One region of the Paenibacillus sp. W2I17 genome, then DNA from elsewhere that is predicted to be linked to it. Evidence: predicted binding sites of a transcription regulator. Region 1 holds the regulator's gene; the other holds the start of a gene.

Region 1 (8,288 bases):
TCTGCTGGCACCCACACCAACATACATTTCCACGAACTCACTACCCGATGCTGCTACAAAAACAGAATCGGTGTAATGGGCAGCAGCCTTGGCCATCAACGTTTTCCCTGTCCCTGGAGGGCCCGTCAGCAAGATCCCTTTTAACGGACGAATCCCAAACTTCCGAATTTCTTCATGTTTGATGAGAAAGTCAAGCGCTTCACGCAATTCCTGCTTGGCACTGTCCTGTCCGCCAATTTCTTCAAAAGTAAGCTTGGAAGGTCCTTTTTTCTTCCGTTTACGTTCCTGTGCAGCGCCTACTGTAATCCCGCCACGCATTTGCATCATGAACAGCAAAGCTCCGACAAGTACCGCTGCAATCAGAATCGGAACAATATTAACACCAGTAAAAGCAAGGAAAATAATCAATACGGGAAAAAATCCGATGGCAACTTCTTTTGTCCATTTAGGCATTAGGCCACACTCCTATCTGACCGGGCACACGCGGCAGAATAATAAACTTGCTGGCATCTCCGTCTCTGAGACTGACATATACATTGTTGTCATCCATCGCTGTATTTACCTTAATTCCATTCGTCGCCATCTTTGACAACGTTGGTGTAATCTCGGTGTATTGCTTGTTCTCCATCGCCTGAGCTACGGTAAACATCGCATCCCCCCACCAACTTTCCAGTGCTTCACTGGAATGATCCACAACATCCAACTTTAGTGAACGTGTTCCAATTAATGTCTGTCCTTCTTTGTGAATATATTGTACCAGTCTGCCCAAATCAACATCAGGTTGCAGATCCAGTTTCAATTGTACGTCATCGCGGTTAATAGTTAATTGAACGTCATTGACTCCATCGTACTGGGTAACCATCTTTTCAATCGGATTCTGCACGGCCACCTGACGATATACAAACCAACCTCCAAACAACACAACGGCTGAAATGACGGCAGTTAAAGCAATAGGCAATACTTTTAGCTTCAAGTGAATTACCCCTCCCAGATTTTGGCCTAACCTACTGGCTTATTGGTATATACGAATATGTGCACATTGACTCCTGCGAGAATTTCGACAGGTTTGTTTGTTTTTGAATGTAACTTTGAGTACATATCTGAGTATATCACATCGTATATACATTTTCGAAGGTGAAAATATGAATAAATTATTAATTTTAACTATTTAAATCAAGAATGTTTACAGACAACACAAAGAACCGGTTCAGTCGGATATCCGTCTGCCGGTTCTTTCATTTCTTTAATTCTCTAGTTATGTCGCTCTATTTGTTCTAGCTGTTCGGGAGTGTATAGACCAGGTCCACCTGTTCTCCGTTGCTAAAACGATAAAAGCGATAGTGGTTATGCGTACCGTCTTTATAATACACTTGCCACACATATATTCCATTCACAACTCCGGGCATGATTCGTTTAATCTCGCCGGCAGGAACTTCAGAACTGAAGCGATTGCGGATCTGCGCTTCGGACATGCCATTCTGCAGCAGCTCACTGTGTACAGCGTTTGCCCCCGTAGCCGGTTGATTGTTTGCATCGAATTTAACCCAGACCATAACATCCTGGTTATCCTTATTTTTGCCGATCAGGGTCCAGTAGATGTTGTCAGAGCCTTCTTTGTCTCCCCAGATGTACTTGCGCAATTCATCATAGGATGTAATGCCCAGTTGCTTCTGTGCTGCTTGTATGGCGAGCGCTTCTTCCTTACGTTGGTCCTGTGTGACATAGACGTAATAACGCTGAAGTCCAAACAGAATCAGAACTAGTGCAAGCAGCGAAATCCATATCCACTTCTTTTTTTTCTTCAAAAGCCGAACTTCCTTTCCCTATGATGCTCTGTCCTGCAATTAACGAGCAAGCAGACCATCAAATGCCAATTGAGACTCACGCAAAATGCGTTCTTCATCCAGCGTCAGACATTCGCCATGTTTCACCACTTGTTTTCCATCCACCCATACGTGCTCAACATCTTTGGCAGAAGCCGAGTAGATCGTATGTGAGATCAGGTCTGTATGTGGATAGAAATGTGCCTGTTCAATGTCAAGGGCGATAAAATCAGCCTTCATGCCGACCTGAAGCGCTCCGGTATTGTTCAAGAAGATAGATTTGGCACCATATGACGTTCCGAGTAGTAACGCTTCGCCTGCTGGTACTGCCGTCGGGTCACCAGATACACCTTTGTGGATCAATGCAGCCAGTCTCATTTCCTCGAACATATCCAGGTTGTTGTTGCTTGCCGGTCCGTCTGTTCCGAGTGACACGGTAACTCCTGCTTTCAGCAACGCAGGTACCCGCGCAACACCGGAAGCGAGTTTCAGGTTACTTCCCGGGTTATGGGATACAGCCACATCATGACGGGCCAAAATTTCAATTTCTTCGTCATTAAGATGCACCGCATGTGCAACCAGAGATGGACGGGAGAAAAAGCCCAGTTTCTCCAAATGTGCCACAGGACGCAGTCCATAATCAGCCACGTTCTGCTCCACTTCACGAAGCGTTTCAGACATATGTGTATGGAGAGGAAGGTTCAGATCGTTCGCGACCTGCACAAGCTTCTCTATGTAGTCAGGAGGGCATGTATATGGTGCATGTGGCGAGATTACGGTTGTAATGCGACCATCTGCCTGTCCATTCCACTCACGTGCAAACGCTGCCGACTCCTCCAGCTTCCGCAGTTGCTCTTCTTCCGAGCACAGTCCGATTACACCACGTGCCAGTGCTGCTCTAACGCCGGATTGCTCCACAACTTTGGCAACTTGATCCATGTGATCGTACATGTCCAAGAACGCTGTAGTTCCGCCTTTCAACATTTCAAGCACCGATAGCGAGGTTCCCCAATATACATCTTCTGAAGTCATTTTCGCTTCCATCGGCCACATTTTTTCCTGCAACCATACTTGCAACGCAAGATCGTCTCCGTGCCCTCTGAGCAACGACATTGCTGCATGACCATGCGTATTGATCAGACCCGGCAGGAAGAACAGTCCTTTTCCATCTACTTTGGTACTATTTTTGTCTCCATCCGGCAATGTCTCACCAATATGCACAATCTTGTCATCCTCAACAACCATGTATCCTTGAACCACGTTCCATGTTGTGCCGCCTTCATTAACGGCAAATTTGCCGTTGTGAATTACCCATCTATTTGTTGTCATCTTCCTCGTCGTCCTTTCCAGTCTCCAAGTAATAGGCCAAACTAAGCAGATCCGTTGTAAAGTCAGCATGGTGAATGCGGATATGCGGCGGTGTTTTTAGAATGGTTGGTGCAAAATTAAGGATCGCTTCGATTCCGGATTCAATAAGCTGATCCGCTACATTTTGGGCTTCCGTATCCGGAACCGTAATAATACCGATGCGGATGTTTTCCGTTTTAACCGCTTCCGTCAATTCATCCATTGGTTTTACCGTCAAACTGTTGATTTGACTACCAATCTTCGGTCCATATGCATCAAATACAGCAACAATCTTCATGTTGTCTTTCAGATATGCGTTGTAGTTGGACAAGGCTTGACCGAGATTACCCGCTCCTACCAGAGCTACATTAATTTGCTGATCGATTTTTAGAATGTGACGAATTTTCTCGATCAAATAGGATACATCATACCCGATCCCTTTACGACCAAAATCACCGAAGTAAGCCAGGTCTTTACGAATTTGGGCCGGATTCAGATCCAGCCTCTGTCCAAGCTCTTGAGAAGAAACAGTAGCCACCTCACGCTGATGCAACTCGTTCAAATAACGCAAGTATACAGGCAGACGTCGTACCACCGCTTCCGAAATTTTATCCGATTTCATTCTTGCTCCCCCTTACCAAGGCCACGATAAAATAATAGATGAAAAGATGAGCATTCTGTATAAACTCAAAGATAAACGTGACATTTTATACAGAATGCTCCTTGTAATTTAGGTTATAAGTTCTTGCGTGCAACTGCTTTAATCGGATACGGGAATATCTAATAAAGTTTAACGCCAAACAATAGTTTCATGCAATGATATAACGAACAAAACAACCATTATTTTTGTTCATTAGCAGGTTTTTCCAACCAATCGGTAATTCGTGGAACCATCTGCTCCGTGAGCATGTGTTCCATTTTGGGACCAGGTAATGAATATAAAAAGAATTTACCATAGTACGCTTCAATCACCCGTGTATCATAAACAATGACAATTCCTCTGTCCTTCGCTGTACGCACCAACCGGCCAAATCCCTGTTTGAAACGAATGACCGCTTGCGGCACGGACAGTTTCATGAACGGATTTTTCTTCTGTTGCTGAAGCAGCTCACTCTTGGCTTCCACCAACGGATGATTCGGTGGCTGGAAAGGCAGTCGAACAATAGCGAGACAGGTTAGGGCCTCTCCCGGGATATCTACACCCTCCCAGAAGCTGCTTGTGCCCAAAAGTACCGTTGCTTTGGCATCTTGGAACCTGCGAGTCAATTTGGAACGACTTCCACTGTCAACGCCTTGCCCAAGCAACGAGATGTCGTTACCAGATAGCGCCTCCTTCAGCGGATCATAGACCTGTCGCAGCATCTTGTATGAAGTAAACAGAACCATCATGCGTCCACGCGTAGCAATTGCCGTCTCTGCGAGTGATTGCACCAGCATATTAACAAAGTGCGCATCACCCACACTTCCCTTCACACTTGGGAAATCACGCGGAATCACCAGAAGTGCCTGATCGCGATAGTTGAAAGGTGATGGCAACATCGACGTTAACAGCCGATTATTCTCAGAGGCTTCCTGTAAGCCAAGCTGCTCAATCATGAACTGGAATGACTTATCCACTGAAAGCGTAGCTGATGTAAGCACAACACTTTTCTTTTTATCAAAAAATAAATCCTTAAGTTGTGCACTGACATCTACAGGTACGGCATACAGCTGGAGAGATTTGCTGCGGAACTGGCCGCTGGCTTCCATCCAGTATACCGTTTTAGCATCATCCATACGCATGAAGAAACGTAGATTCTCCTTCAATGTGGTCAGATCTTTCAGCAATCCTGTAATGTCCGTGATCAAACTATCCGATTGATAATCATCCTGATCCTCTTTCACCTCAAGCAGCAATTTGTCCCCTTTTCGAACCAAATCGCCCAGAGTCACATAGATCTGGTTCTCCAGATCCTGCAACTCCTGCCATTTTGCAGGTTTCTGAGATGCTTTCAGACGCAGTGAAAATTGCCCCGTCTCTCCCGGTGAAGCATCACTTCGTTCAGGCAACAGACCGAACAAGGCATCGCTCATACGATCCCACAGCTCCTTAACTTCAAGAGCGAGCGGGAACATCTGATCCACCATGGAGCCCCATTGCACCGAATTTTCATGCCCGGATAACTGCGAACGAAGCATAGGCAGCTGACCATTACGACTGTCTTTAAATAGGCGGGTCAGTGTATGAACCAAGGTGAAATATTTCATATGCATTCCAAGATGTTTACCAGCGACATCCTCCAGATGATGTGCCTCGTCGATCACAAGACTCTCATAGGCTGGCAGCAGCTGATGCGCGGCTTTCACATCCGTAAATAATTTGGAGTGATTGGTGATTACGATATCAGACAACCCTGCCTCATGTTTGGCACGATGGTAGAAACATTTGCGGAACCATGGACATGATCTTCCCAGACAAGACTCAGATTCGCTCTGTACCGTCTCCCAGAAGTCCCCTCCGCGTCCGCTAAGGTTAAGTTCCTCATCATCTCCGGTTTCGGTCTGCGTAAGCCAGACAATCATCTGAGCTGCTGTGAAATAATCCTCTTTAGGTGTGGCGAATTCACGTTTATTGATTTTGTGTTCAAATTTGCGCAGGCACAGGTAATGTCCACGTCCTTTGAAGACAGCAGCTTTAAACGGGAATGGAACCACTTGGGTAAGCATCGGAATGTCCCGCTCTCTCAATTGCTCCTGCAGATTGATTGTATGCGTGCTAACCATAACTTTCTGTTCCTGCTTCACACTTTCGTAAATAGCAGGCAACAGATAACCCAGAGATTTACCAGTGCCTGTTCCTGCTTCGATCAAGAGATGTTTCTCTTCATCCAGGGCTTGCCTTACACTGCTGAACATCTGAGTCTGCGCTTCACGCTCTTCGTAATGATCTAGTGTATCCTTCAGGTTCTCCCGAACCTGGTCCATAAACTGTTCGAAGCTTACACCATCAAGGGGGTTAGCCTCCCGCTCATCGCGTGGTGCACCAATATCGGTCCAATCACTTACATTAAGAGCAAGCTGACGATAATAGGTATGTCCGTCCAGATCCTGAATCGGCTCTGCTTCCTTCTCACTGCGCATTCCGTCCAAGAACCAACCCAAGTCACTGTCTTCTGGTGCAAACAGGTCACTGAGGCGCTGAATCGTTATGAGCGGTAATTCCTTTAACTCATCCAGACACTTTAGCAGCACATAGGCTGTCGCCAGTGCATCACTGTCTGCCTGGTGAGGGCGATCATGTTGAAATCCAAATTCGGAAGACACATAACCGAGTTGATAAGAACCCAGTGATGGGAATGTAATCTTCAGAAAATCAATCGTGTCCAGAATGCGGCCAGTGAACGGCAAATAACCGCAACGGTCAAGAGCATTCTGCAAAAAGTGAAAATCAAAAGCGACGTTGTGTCCAACAAGCACCACATCATTAAGCAGCGGAACCATCTCCATCATCATCTCTTCGAGTGAAGGAGCGTCCGCTACATCTTCATCGGTAATACCCGTCAACCCCGAAATAAACGGGGGAATCGGTACACCGGGGTTCACATAAGAACTATATATTTGAGTTATGCTGTAGTCATGATCTATGATGGCAAGTCCGGCCTGTATAATCTCACCGTCGGACTGCGTGCCGGTTGTTTCGAAATCCAATACGGCAAATTTCATTGCAATGTACGGTCCCTTCCATTCCAGTCTATGTTACAGCATAGCAAAAAAAAGGGGATTTGAAAATTAACTGACAAAAAAGCGGTGTCCCCGCCGCTATGCCAAAGGAGGGAACACCGTTTTTTGTCGCCGAATTCCCGCTTAATGAAGGGTCGTCAGCTGATTAGCATATTGCAATTTTCCCCTGTTCAACCTGCAAGCTTCCATGTTGTACAGTGGTTCGGTCAATGTCGGGTCATACTGAAGGGCCTGTGCAAAGAGTGAACATGCAGCTTCGGGATTCGCAAGCTTGGCTTGAATACAGCCCAGGGCGTTACATACAAGCCCTTTTAAGCGAGGTGAACCCTTAAGGTACATGATCTGCTGCAAATGTGTCCCGGCTTCAGCCATTTGTTCCAGATTCAGATACGCGAGCGCCAGGTAAAAACGAGTCAATGCACTCTCCGGATGGTCGGTCACAACCCGGGAGAACTGCATGATCGCCTGCGGATACATCTGTAATTTGAAATAACCCTGACCTCGACTGAAACATTCCAGATGGAGTTCAGGCAGAGCGGTAACAGCTTCCTGTTCCGGTTCAAGGGAAGCAGGCTTATCCATTTCCCGCTCCCTTACCTGGCTCATCTTTTCTTCAAACATCAGCCATTCATCCAGCATTCCGTCACTCATCCGCTTAAGCAAGTTCCACTTTTGCAGCAATTCTTGTTTGTTCAGGCCTTCAGCGGAAGGATAGCTCTTGATAATTTCATCTAACATGTCGTTCATTTCTGCGAAAACATGCTGGAACATCGATGCATCCCCACCCTTGAAAAAATGGATTAGTGCAGTGACCTGTACTCATTTTTTGCTTCAAGGGCCGATTTCATTCTCCTTACCAGTCGATTACATAATTGTTGCGTGGACTTCCTGTTTCATCGTTTGTACAGGTTTATTCTGTCCATCTACAAATACAACGGTTGGTTTGTGAGTATTTGCCTCTTCTTGCGACATCATGGCGTAAGAAATGATAATGACGTTATCTCCAGGCTGCACCAGACGTGCAGCTGCGCCGTTAAGACATATGACCCCGCTTCCGCGTGGTCCTGGAATCACATAAGTTTCCAGACGTGCACCATTGTTGTTGTTCACAATTTGCACTTTTTCGTTTTCCATCAAGTCGGATGTTTCCATCAAGTCTTCATCTATGGTAATGCTACCCACATAGTTCAAGTTGGCTTCCGTTACCGTAGCCCGGTGAATTTTGGATTTCATCAGTGTTCTAAACATGGGACAGTACCTCCGATTTTTGCAACCTTATATTGTCAATCAATCTTGTTTTTCCGAATTTCACCGCAAGTGCAATGAGCAGATCGTCACGGCCTTGAACTTCTTCCTGATCTGTGAGCGGCTCCAGACTTGGAAAAGCCTGAATCTCGG
Region 2 (8,288 bases), 4.3 Mb from region 1:
GATGTATTTGCATTTGCATTATTGTTGATTCATGTACTTGAAGCAGACGCACTCAAGGCACTGGCAGCGGAGGGATTACCGCAACTGCGAAGTGTGAATCAGCTCGTAGCGCTGGTGGAGCGCAGTGAACGACTGGGTCCTTTTCGCAATTGGACGATTCAGGCATTACGAGGTCAGTTTCGTGATGCAGGTCATGCGGCACAAGGGTGGAAGGAAATGATGGCACGCCCCACGCCTCTCCGTCGTCGTTCCAAAAGTACAACACCGCGCTGGCTTAAAAATGCATTTGCTGTATCTGTGATATTACTTATTGGAGTGCTCATCTATGCACTACTTTTCTGATCTGTGAGAGTGCATATACATAACGCAAGGAATGAGGAACAGGTATGGAGGCTTTACGCTGGAACATGCTGGTGAAGAACGTGCTGGATGCAGCGGAAGAGCATCAGTTATGGGTTCCCGGGGATCGGATTGTCGTCGCAGTATCGGGCGGGCCGGACTCGGTAGCTTTTTTGCATATCATGCACGAGATCAGCATGCGGCATGTCCCGCTTGAATTAATCTGTGCCCATGTTCATCATGGTTTTCGGACTGAATCTGATGACGAAGCGGAGAAAATGATGGAACTGGCACAGCAGCTTGGTATTACATTTGAATGGACCAAGGCCGATGTACCTTCATATATGGAGTTGACGGGTCAAGGACCACAGGAAGCAGCCCGCAACAAGCGATATGCCTTTTTGCACGAAGTGGCTTCCAAATATAATGCGGCAAGCATCGCTTTGGCACATCATGCGGATGATCAGGCGGAGACAGTCATGCTTCATTTGCTTCGTGGAACCGGCTTGTCGGGACTCTCAGGAATGAAGTTTAAAAGACGAGAAAAAAATGTGGAACTTATTCGTCCATGCCTTCGTATAAACAAGACAGACCTTGTAGAAGCTTGTAATACCCAGGGTTTTATGTATTTCAATGATGAGAGCAACGCCATGCGTAAATATCGGCGTAATGCTATTCGCTTGGATGTGCTTCCTTTTTTGGGGCAGTATAATGGACAACTCACGCCGTCATTGAATCGGCTTGCCGAAATTGTGGGTGATGAAGACGATTTCATGGAGCAGAGTGCATATGACACATACAGGTGTCTAGTGCAGGTGAACGGCGGAAGGCAAACCTTTGAGGTGCCTTCCTTCTTGAAGTTACATGTCGCTTTACAACGAAGGTTGATTAAACTAATATTGAATTATCTGCCTTTGGACAGTGATTTTGTCGACTTTACCCGTATTGAAACCATTCGACGCAAGGTCATGGAGACCCATGTGACGACCTGGAGCCTGGATATAGGACAGACACTCGCCTGCACTCGGGAGTATAATCTGATTTCTTTTGGCATACGGACGGACGTACAGGATCAATCTTACGAGTATCGTCTTGCGCAATGGAGTGGAACTTATGAGCTTTCACTCACCCCAATTAACCGGTATATTCGGTTGATGACGGTGAGTCCCGAGGACTATCATGTACCGGAATCGGCGGATCAAGCCGCGTTTGATGCGGATCAACTGCTTATGCCGCTGGTTGTGCGTTCACGGTTACCTGGAGATACCATGAAAGTGATGGGATTAAACGGAAGCAAAAAGGTGAAAAATATTTTCATCGATGAGAAAATCCCCCCATCTGTCCGTCCACGTATTCCTGTGGTATGTGATGGAGCAGGTCAGATCATCTGGTTACCGGGTGTTCGACGGTCCAATGTGGCTCCTGTCAGGGAGGGCACTTCCGCAATCCTGTACATGACTGTAGGCGATTCAGCGATTCAGGGGTAGTGGTTATGGTTCAGGTAAGGCTTTCATAGTATAACTTAGGAGGTTCGCACAGTTGCAGAACGACATTCAGGAAGTATTGATCAGTGAAGAAGAAATTCAGAGTAAAGTCAAGGAATTAGGCGCAACACTAAGTGCCGAATATGCAAATCGCAATCCTTTGGTCATTTGTGTGCTCAAGGGTGCGTTTATATTTATGGCTGATTTGGTTAAAAACATAACGGTACCTGTTGAAATGGATTTTATGGCAGTATCCAGTTACGGCGCTTCCACCAAGTCATCAGGTGTTGTCAAAATCATTAAGGATCTGGATGTATCCGTTGAAGGACGGGAAGTTCTGATTGTCGAAGATATTATCGACAGCGGACTTACACTCAGCTATCTGATTGAACTGCTAGAAAACCGCGGTGCCGAGTCGGTGCGTGTGGTTACGCTGTTCGACAAGCCTTCAGGCCGTAAAGTTGAGTTGGAAGCTCATTACACAGGCTTTGACATTCCTGACGCGTTCATCGTTGGTTACGGTTTGGATTTTGCGGAGAAGTACCGGAACCTGCCCTATATCGGGATTTTGAAGCCGGAAGTCTATAGTAGCTAATATCCTGCCCGACCCAAGCCTTGAGCTGTTCTTGGCTTCTGTTGAGAAGCCATGTCGGGCTATGTTAAAATAATTAAAGTGTCTCGAGAGGAGGTAGGGGATGAATCGGTTCATCCGGAATTCTGGTTTTTATTTGATTCTTTTTTTAGTTGTGGTGGGGATAGTCCAGTTCGTCAGCAATGGCGGCGAAGCCACCGATAATCCTAGATATGATCAGTTGCGTGCAGCGATCAAAGCCAACAATGTCTCTGAATTGACGGTTCAATTCAACGGTCAAACGTATCTCGTGACCGGTCAATACAAGAAGGCACCTGATGGCGCCAAATCAGAAAATTTCTCAACGTATATTCCTCCTACGGATGAGGCAATTAGTGAGCTTGTAGCTGCAAGTGAAACTAACAATTTCCAATATCATCAGGAGCCAATGAAAGGTGACAGCATCTGGTTGACGTTGCTGACTTCCTTTATTCCTTTGATCATTATGTTCCTGCTGTTCTTCTTCCTGTTTAATCAGGCTCAAGGCGGCGGCGGTAAAGTAATGAACTTTGGTAAAAGCCGTGCTCGTCTCTACAACGAAGAGAAGAAGCGGGTTACATTTGAAGATGTTGCGGGTGCTGACGAAGAGAAACAGGAACTTGTTGAGGTTGTAGACTTCCTCAAGGACCCTCGTAAATTCGCAGCAGTAGGTGCACGGATTCCTAAGGGCGTATTGCTCGTAGGGCCTCCAGGTACCGGTAAAACATTGCTCGCTCGTGCCGTAGCCGGTGAAGCGGGTGTACCATTCTTCACAATTTCAGGTTCCGACTTCGTGGAAATGTTTGTCGGTGTCGGTGCATCACGTGTACGTGATTTGTTTGAAAATGCGAAGAAAAATGCCCCATGTATCATCTTTATCGATGAGATTGATGCTGTAGGACGTCAGCGTGGTGCTGGTCTCGGTGGTGGTCACGATGAACGTGAACAGACACTCAACCAGTTGCTCGTTGAGATGGACGGATTCGGAGTTAACGAAGGTATTATCATCATAGCCGCAACGAACCGTGCAGATATTTTGGACCCTGCCTTGCTGCGTCCAGGACGTTTTGACCGTCAAATTACGGTTGACCGCCCTGATGTAAGAGGTCGTGAAGCTGTCCTGAAAGTACATTCCCGTAATAAACCACTGACCAAAGATGTGAAGATGGATATTATCGCGAAGCGTACAACAGGTTTCTCTGGTGCGGATTTGGAGAATCTCTTGAACGAAGCGGCATTGCTTGCAGCGCGTCGTAACCGTAAAGATATTTCCATGAAGGAAGTTGACGAAGCGATTGACCGTGTCATCGTTGGTACGGAGAAGAAAAGCCGTGTCATCAGTGATCGTGAGAAACGAATCGTTGCTTATCACGAAGCAGGTCATACCATTGTAGGATACTTCCTCGAACATGCTGATATGGTACATAAAGTGACCATTATTCCGCGCGGACGTGCGGGTGGATATGTAATCATGTTGCCAAAAGAAGACCGTATGCTGGTTACCAAGCAGGAATTGCTGGATAAAGTAACCGGACTTCTCGGGGGTCGTGTAGCTGAAGAATTGTTCATCGGAGAAATTGGTACTGGTGCATACAGTGACTTCCAGCAAGCGACAGGTATTGTTCGCAGCATGGTTATGGAATACGGTATGAGTGAGAAATTGGGACCTATGCAATTCGGAAGTTCACAAGGACAGGTATTCCTTGGTCGGGATATCGGTCATGAACAGAATTACTCGGATTCCATTGCTTACGAGATTGATCAGGAAATGCAACGCTTTATCAATGACTGTTATGAGAAGTGTAAGGACTTGCTTGTTAAACATTCAAAAGAGATGCACCTGATCGCTCAAACTTTGCTTGAGGTTGAGACTTTGGAAATGGATCAGATCAAGCAATTGATCGAAACAGGTTCTTTGACTCCAAAAGCAGAGAATGACAATGATGGTGAAGGCACACCAACTGAAGGCGGAGAGCCAATCATCGACACCATCGGTGATGTGCGTGTTCGTATTCAAGGTAAAGATGAAACGCCTGAGCCACCAGCCGGAGATATTCCAAACGAAGCTCCGAATCTGGAAAAGGGTAATAACAATAACCCGGATGATGGCGGAACAAAGCCAACGTCTTAATGCACAATACATCTGGCTATGATAGCAGGTGAAATCAAGAGAGCCCTCGGGCTCTCTTTTTTTATCCATTATTTTAAAAGAGGATAGATAAAGATAAACGGGAGTTAGATGGCGAACCAGTTAGCAAACAGGTGGTTACAGCGCTGTTCCGGGCCTTTTTCATTTATTGACAGAGTCGTGAACGTTGTGTAAATTAGTTGTTAAACCGCTTGTGATTCGTTTCTCAAGCGAAGATAACGACTTAGGTTAGCCCACGAAACAGCGCATGACGCTGTCCCGATAAAGGAGAGGATCACAGGTGGAAGCTCTGGCTTTAGAGCGCAAGGCTGAGATGAACCGCGAGCTGCGTGAGCGGCTTATGGTGTTGAAAAAGGAACGTAATGCCATTATTCTTGCCCATTATTATCAACGTGACGAAGTACAGGAGGTTGCCGACTTCCGTGGAGATTCGTTTCTATTAGCCCAGAAGGCAGCCCAAACAGATGCGGATGTGATCGTTTTCTGTGGTGTTCATTTTATGGGTGAAAGCGCTAAAATTCTTGCGCCAAATAAAACAGTTATTATCCCGGACGAACGTGCAGGCTGCCCAATGGCAGATATGGTGAATGTGGATGGACTACGCAAATTGAAAGCACAACATCCTAATGCCAAGGTGGTTACGTATATCAATTCCTCGGCTGAGATCAAAGCAGAGACTGACATCTGTTGTACATCGGCGAACGCAGTCAAGGTTATTCAATCGGTGGATTCCGACGAAATTATCTGGGTACCGGATAAAAACCTGGGGCATTATGTGCAGCAGCATACCGACAAGAAAATGATTATCTGGGAAGGCTACTGCAACACTCACGATATGCTTACAGTTAAAGATGTGGTAGAGATGAGAGCCAAGCATCCAAATGCAGAGTTTGTTGTCCATCCAGAGTGTCGCCCTGAGGTTGTAGAAATGGGTGATTTTGTAGGCAGCACAACAGCTATTCTGGAGTATTGCAAAAATTCATCAGCGAAGGAATTTATCGTAGGTACCGAAGATGGTACAGGATATCAGCTTCGTCTGGATAGTCCGGATAAACAGTTCCACTTTGCTACAAAGTTCCTCGTATGTCCCAACATGAAGGTGAACAACTTGAAGAAACTGGTGAAATGCCTGGAAACGATGAAGCCGCAAATCTACGTGCCACCGGCCGTTGCCGACAAAGCCAGAGAATCACTAGAGCGCATGTTGTTGGTAAAGTAGGATGCGCTACTCTTGCTCCAAGACAGGTGAATAACATGATACCGCAATATTTAGTTGATTTTGATCTGTCTGCGCTACCCATGGTAGAGACGGATGTACTGGTTATAGGCTCAGGGATTGCTGGTTTGTTTACTGCCATTAAGGCAAGTGAACAACAACGTGTATTAATGATCACGAAGAAGTCATTACTTGAAAGTAACACCAGATATGCGCAGGGAGGCATCGCTGCGGTTATTGCTGAGGATGATTCACCTGCTTACCACTTGCAGGACACACTTGTAGCAGGAGCGGGCTTATGCCGCTCCGAAGCGGTAGAGGTATTGGTGAATGAGGGCCCGGACGGAGTGAAGGAACTGATTCGTTTGGGTACTTTATTTGATCTGGAGAACGGCGAGTTGGCGTTGACGCAGGAAGGTGCGCATAGCCACCGCCGTATTTTGCATGCCAACGGAGATGCAACAGGATATGAGATTGTACGTGCACTTGCTGTTGAAGTGAATGAACATCCTGGGATTGAAGTATGGGATGAGCATTTTGTTGTTGACCTGATTACAGATCGAGATCGAGGGGAATGCATTGGCGCTCTGGTTCAGAAGGATGACGGATCGCAAGTGTTCGTGAAGGCACAGGCAACTGTTCTTTGCTCTGGTGGGGCAGGGCAACTGTACCGATACACGACGAATCCGGATGTAGCTACTGCCGATGGTGTAGCCATGGCCTATCGGGCTGGGGCTATTGTTCGTGACATGGAATTTATCCAATTCCACCCCACCTCTCTATGTTACCCGGGGGCCCCGCGTTTCCTTGTGTCAGAAGCCGTACGCGGCGAAGGGGCATATTTGCGCAATGTGAAGGGCGAGCGCTTCATGGATCGTTATCATGCCCAGCTTGAACTGGCCCCACGCGATATCGTGGCACGAGCGATTGTTAGTGAGATGGAGTCCACCAACAGTACCTTTGTGTACTTGGACATTACGCATGAACAGCCAGAGATGACCAAGCATCGGTTCCCTACCATATATGAAACTTGTATGCGTTATGGATTGGACATGACAACGGACTGGATTCCCGTTGCACCTGCTGCCCATTACATGATGGGTGGAGTGAAAACGGATTTAAGTGGAGAGAGCAGCATCTCCCGATTATTTGCTTGTGGTGAGGTGTCTTCTACAGGAGTGCACGGAGCTAACCGTCTGGCAAGCAACTCTTTATCAGAAGCGATTGTATTTGGGCGGAGAATTGTTGATCGTATTCAATCTCTCCCTCCGCTTGGTTTATTAAAAGCAAGAGGAGGAGCGCCTTCGTCTGTGGATATGAATAACAAGATCAATAAGATCACGGAAGAGCAAAAGCCGGTATCCGAAAGACGCTTACGGTTACAGAAAATGATGGTTCGTCAGGTAGGCTTGCGCCGGAATGGTGAGGATTTGCAGAAGGCTATGGACAAGCTGCAACAGGAATTGCAATTTTTTGATCAGACACTCACTCATAAGGAAGAGCTGGAGTATGCCAACCTTCTGACCTGTGCCTGGTTAGTTACCAGCGGAGCATTACACCGCGAGGAGAGTCGGGGGGCTCACTATCGTGAGGATTTCCCGGCACGTGATGATATCGTGTGGCAGAAGCATAGCCTGCAGCAGCGAGAACAAGCGATTGTGGAGGAATTGATGTCATGATACTGAACGGATATAATGAAGGGCTTATCGAATCAATCAAAAACTGGCTTCGGGAAGATGTTGGTGCAGGTGACGTTACAACAAGTGTGACGATCCCAGCAGGCAACCAATCCAAGGCCATTATACACGCCAAAGACAATGGTATTATTGCAGGCATGACCGTAGCTGAACTTGTATTTCAGGTCGTTGATCCTGATCTTGTATTTACACCGAAGGTAACAGATGGAGACAAGGTTACCCATGGCACGATTTTGGCCGAGGTAGAGGGAAGTACACATTCACTGCTTACGGGGGAACGACTGGCACTTAACTTGCTGCAACGTATGTCCGGAATAGCTACGCGTACGCGTGCCTACGTGGATGTGCTGGATGGTCTTGAGACTAGGCTTGTGGATACACGTAAGACAACGCCGGGCCACCGATTACTTGAGAAATATGCAGTGCGCGTGGGTGGCGGAGCGAATCATCGATTTGGACTGTACGATGCCGTTATGATTAAGGATAACCACATCAAGGGTGCAGGCGGAATCACCGAGGCGGTACAGCGTGCGCGAACCGTTATCCCACATACGATGACGATTGAAGTGGAGACTGAAAATCTGGAGCAGGTGAGAGAAGCCTTGCAAGCCGGTGCAGATATCATTATGCTGGATAACATGCATCCAGAGCGGATGCGTGAAGCGGTTGAACTTATTCGTGAACAGGCTCCTCATGTGAAGGTTGAAGCATCCGGTAACGTGTCTCTTCAGACCATTCGTGGTATTGCAGAGAGTGGTGTGGATGTAATTTCGGTTGGCAGGTTAACCTATTC

What was found. The regulator Rex, encoded in region 1, represses fermentation and respiration genes when NADH is low (regulators of the CRP and FNR family bind a similar motif). The targets are predictions, from matches to a motif close to TTGTGAAATATTTCACAA.
Region 2: the regulator Rex is predicted to act here: its motif matches at 4,774-4,791, upstream of nadA (quinolinate synthase NadA).

The regions. Positions count from the first base shown of each region.
Region 1 covers NZ_JAUSXM010000001.1:210,068-218,355, reverse strand. The annotation lists gene QF041_RS01110 (AAA family ATPase) at 1-453, opposite strand, end outside; gene QF041_RS01105 (hypothetical protein) at 446-973, opposite strand; gene QF041_RS01100 (cell wall elongation regulator TseB-like domain-containing protein) at 1,275-1,805, opposite strand; gene QF041_RS01095 (amidohydrolase) at 1,845-3,152, opposite strand; gene QF041_RS01090 (redox-sensing transcriptional repressor Rex) at 3,139-3,792, opposite strand; gene dinG (ATP-dependent DNA helicase DinG) at 4,011-6,872, opposite strand; gene QF041_RS01080 (tetratricopeptide repeat protein) at 7,014-7,661, opposite strand; gene panD (aspartate 1-decarboxylase) at 7,755-8,138, opposite strand; gene panC (pantoate--beta-alanine ligase) at 8,131-8,288, opposite strand, start outside.
Region 2 covers NZ_JAUSXM010000001.1:4,535,485-4,543,772, reverse strand. The annotation lists gene QF041_RS20415 (serine/threonine protein kinase) at 1-342, shown strand, start outside; gene tilS (tRNA lysidine(34) synthetase TilS) at 387-1,826, shown strand; gene hpt (hypoxanthine phosphoribosyltransferase) at 1,879-2,418, shown strand; gene ftsH (ATP-dependent zinc metalloprotease FtsH) at 2,519-4,564, shown strand; gene nadA (quinolinate synthase NadA) at 4,863-5,801, shown strand; gene nadB (L-aspartate oxidase) at 5,837-7,477, shown strand; gene nadC (carboxylating nicotinate-nucleotide diphosphorylase) at 7,474-8,288, shown strand, end outside.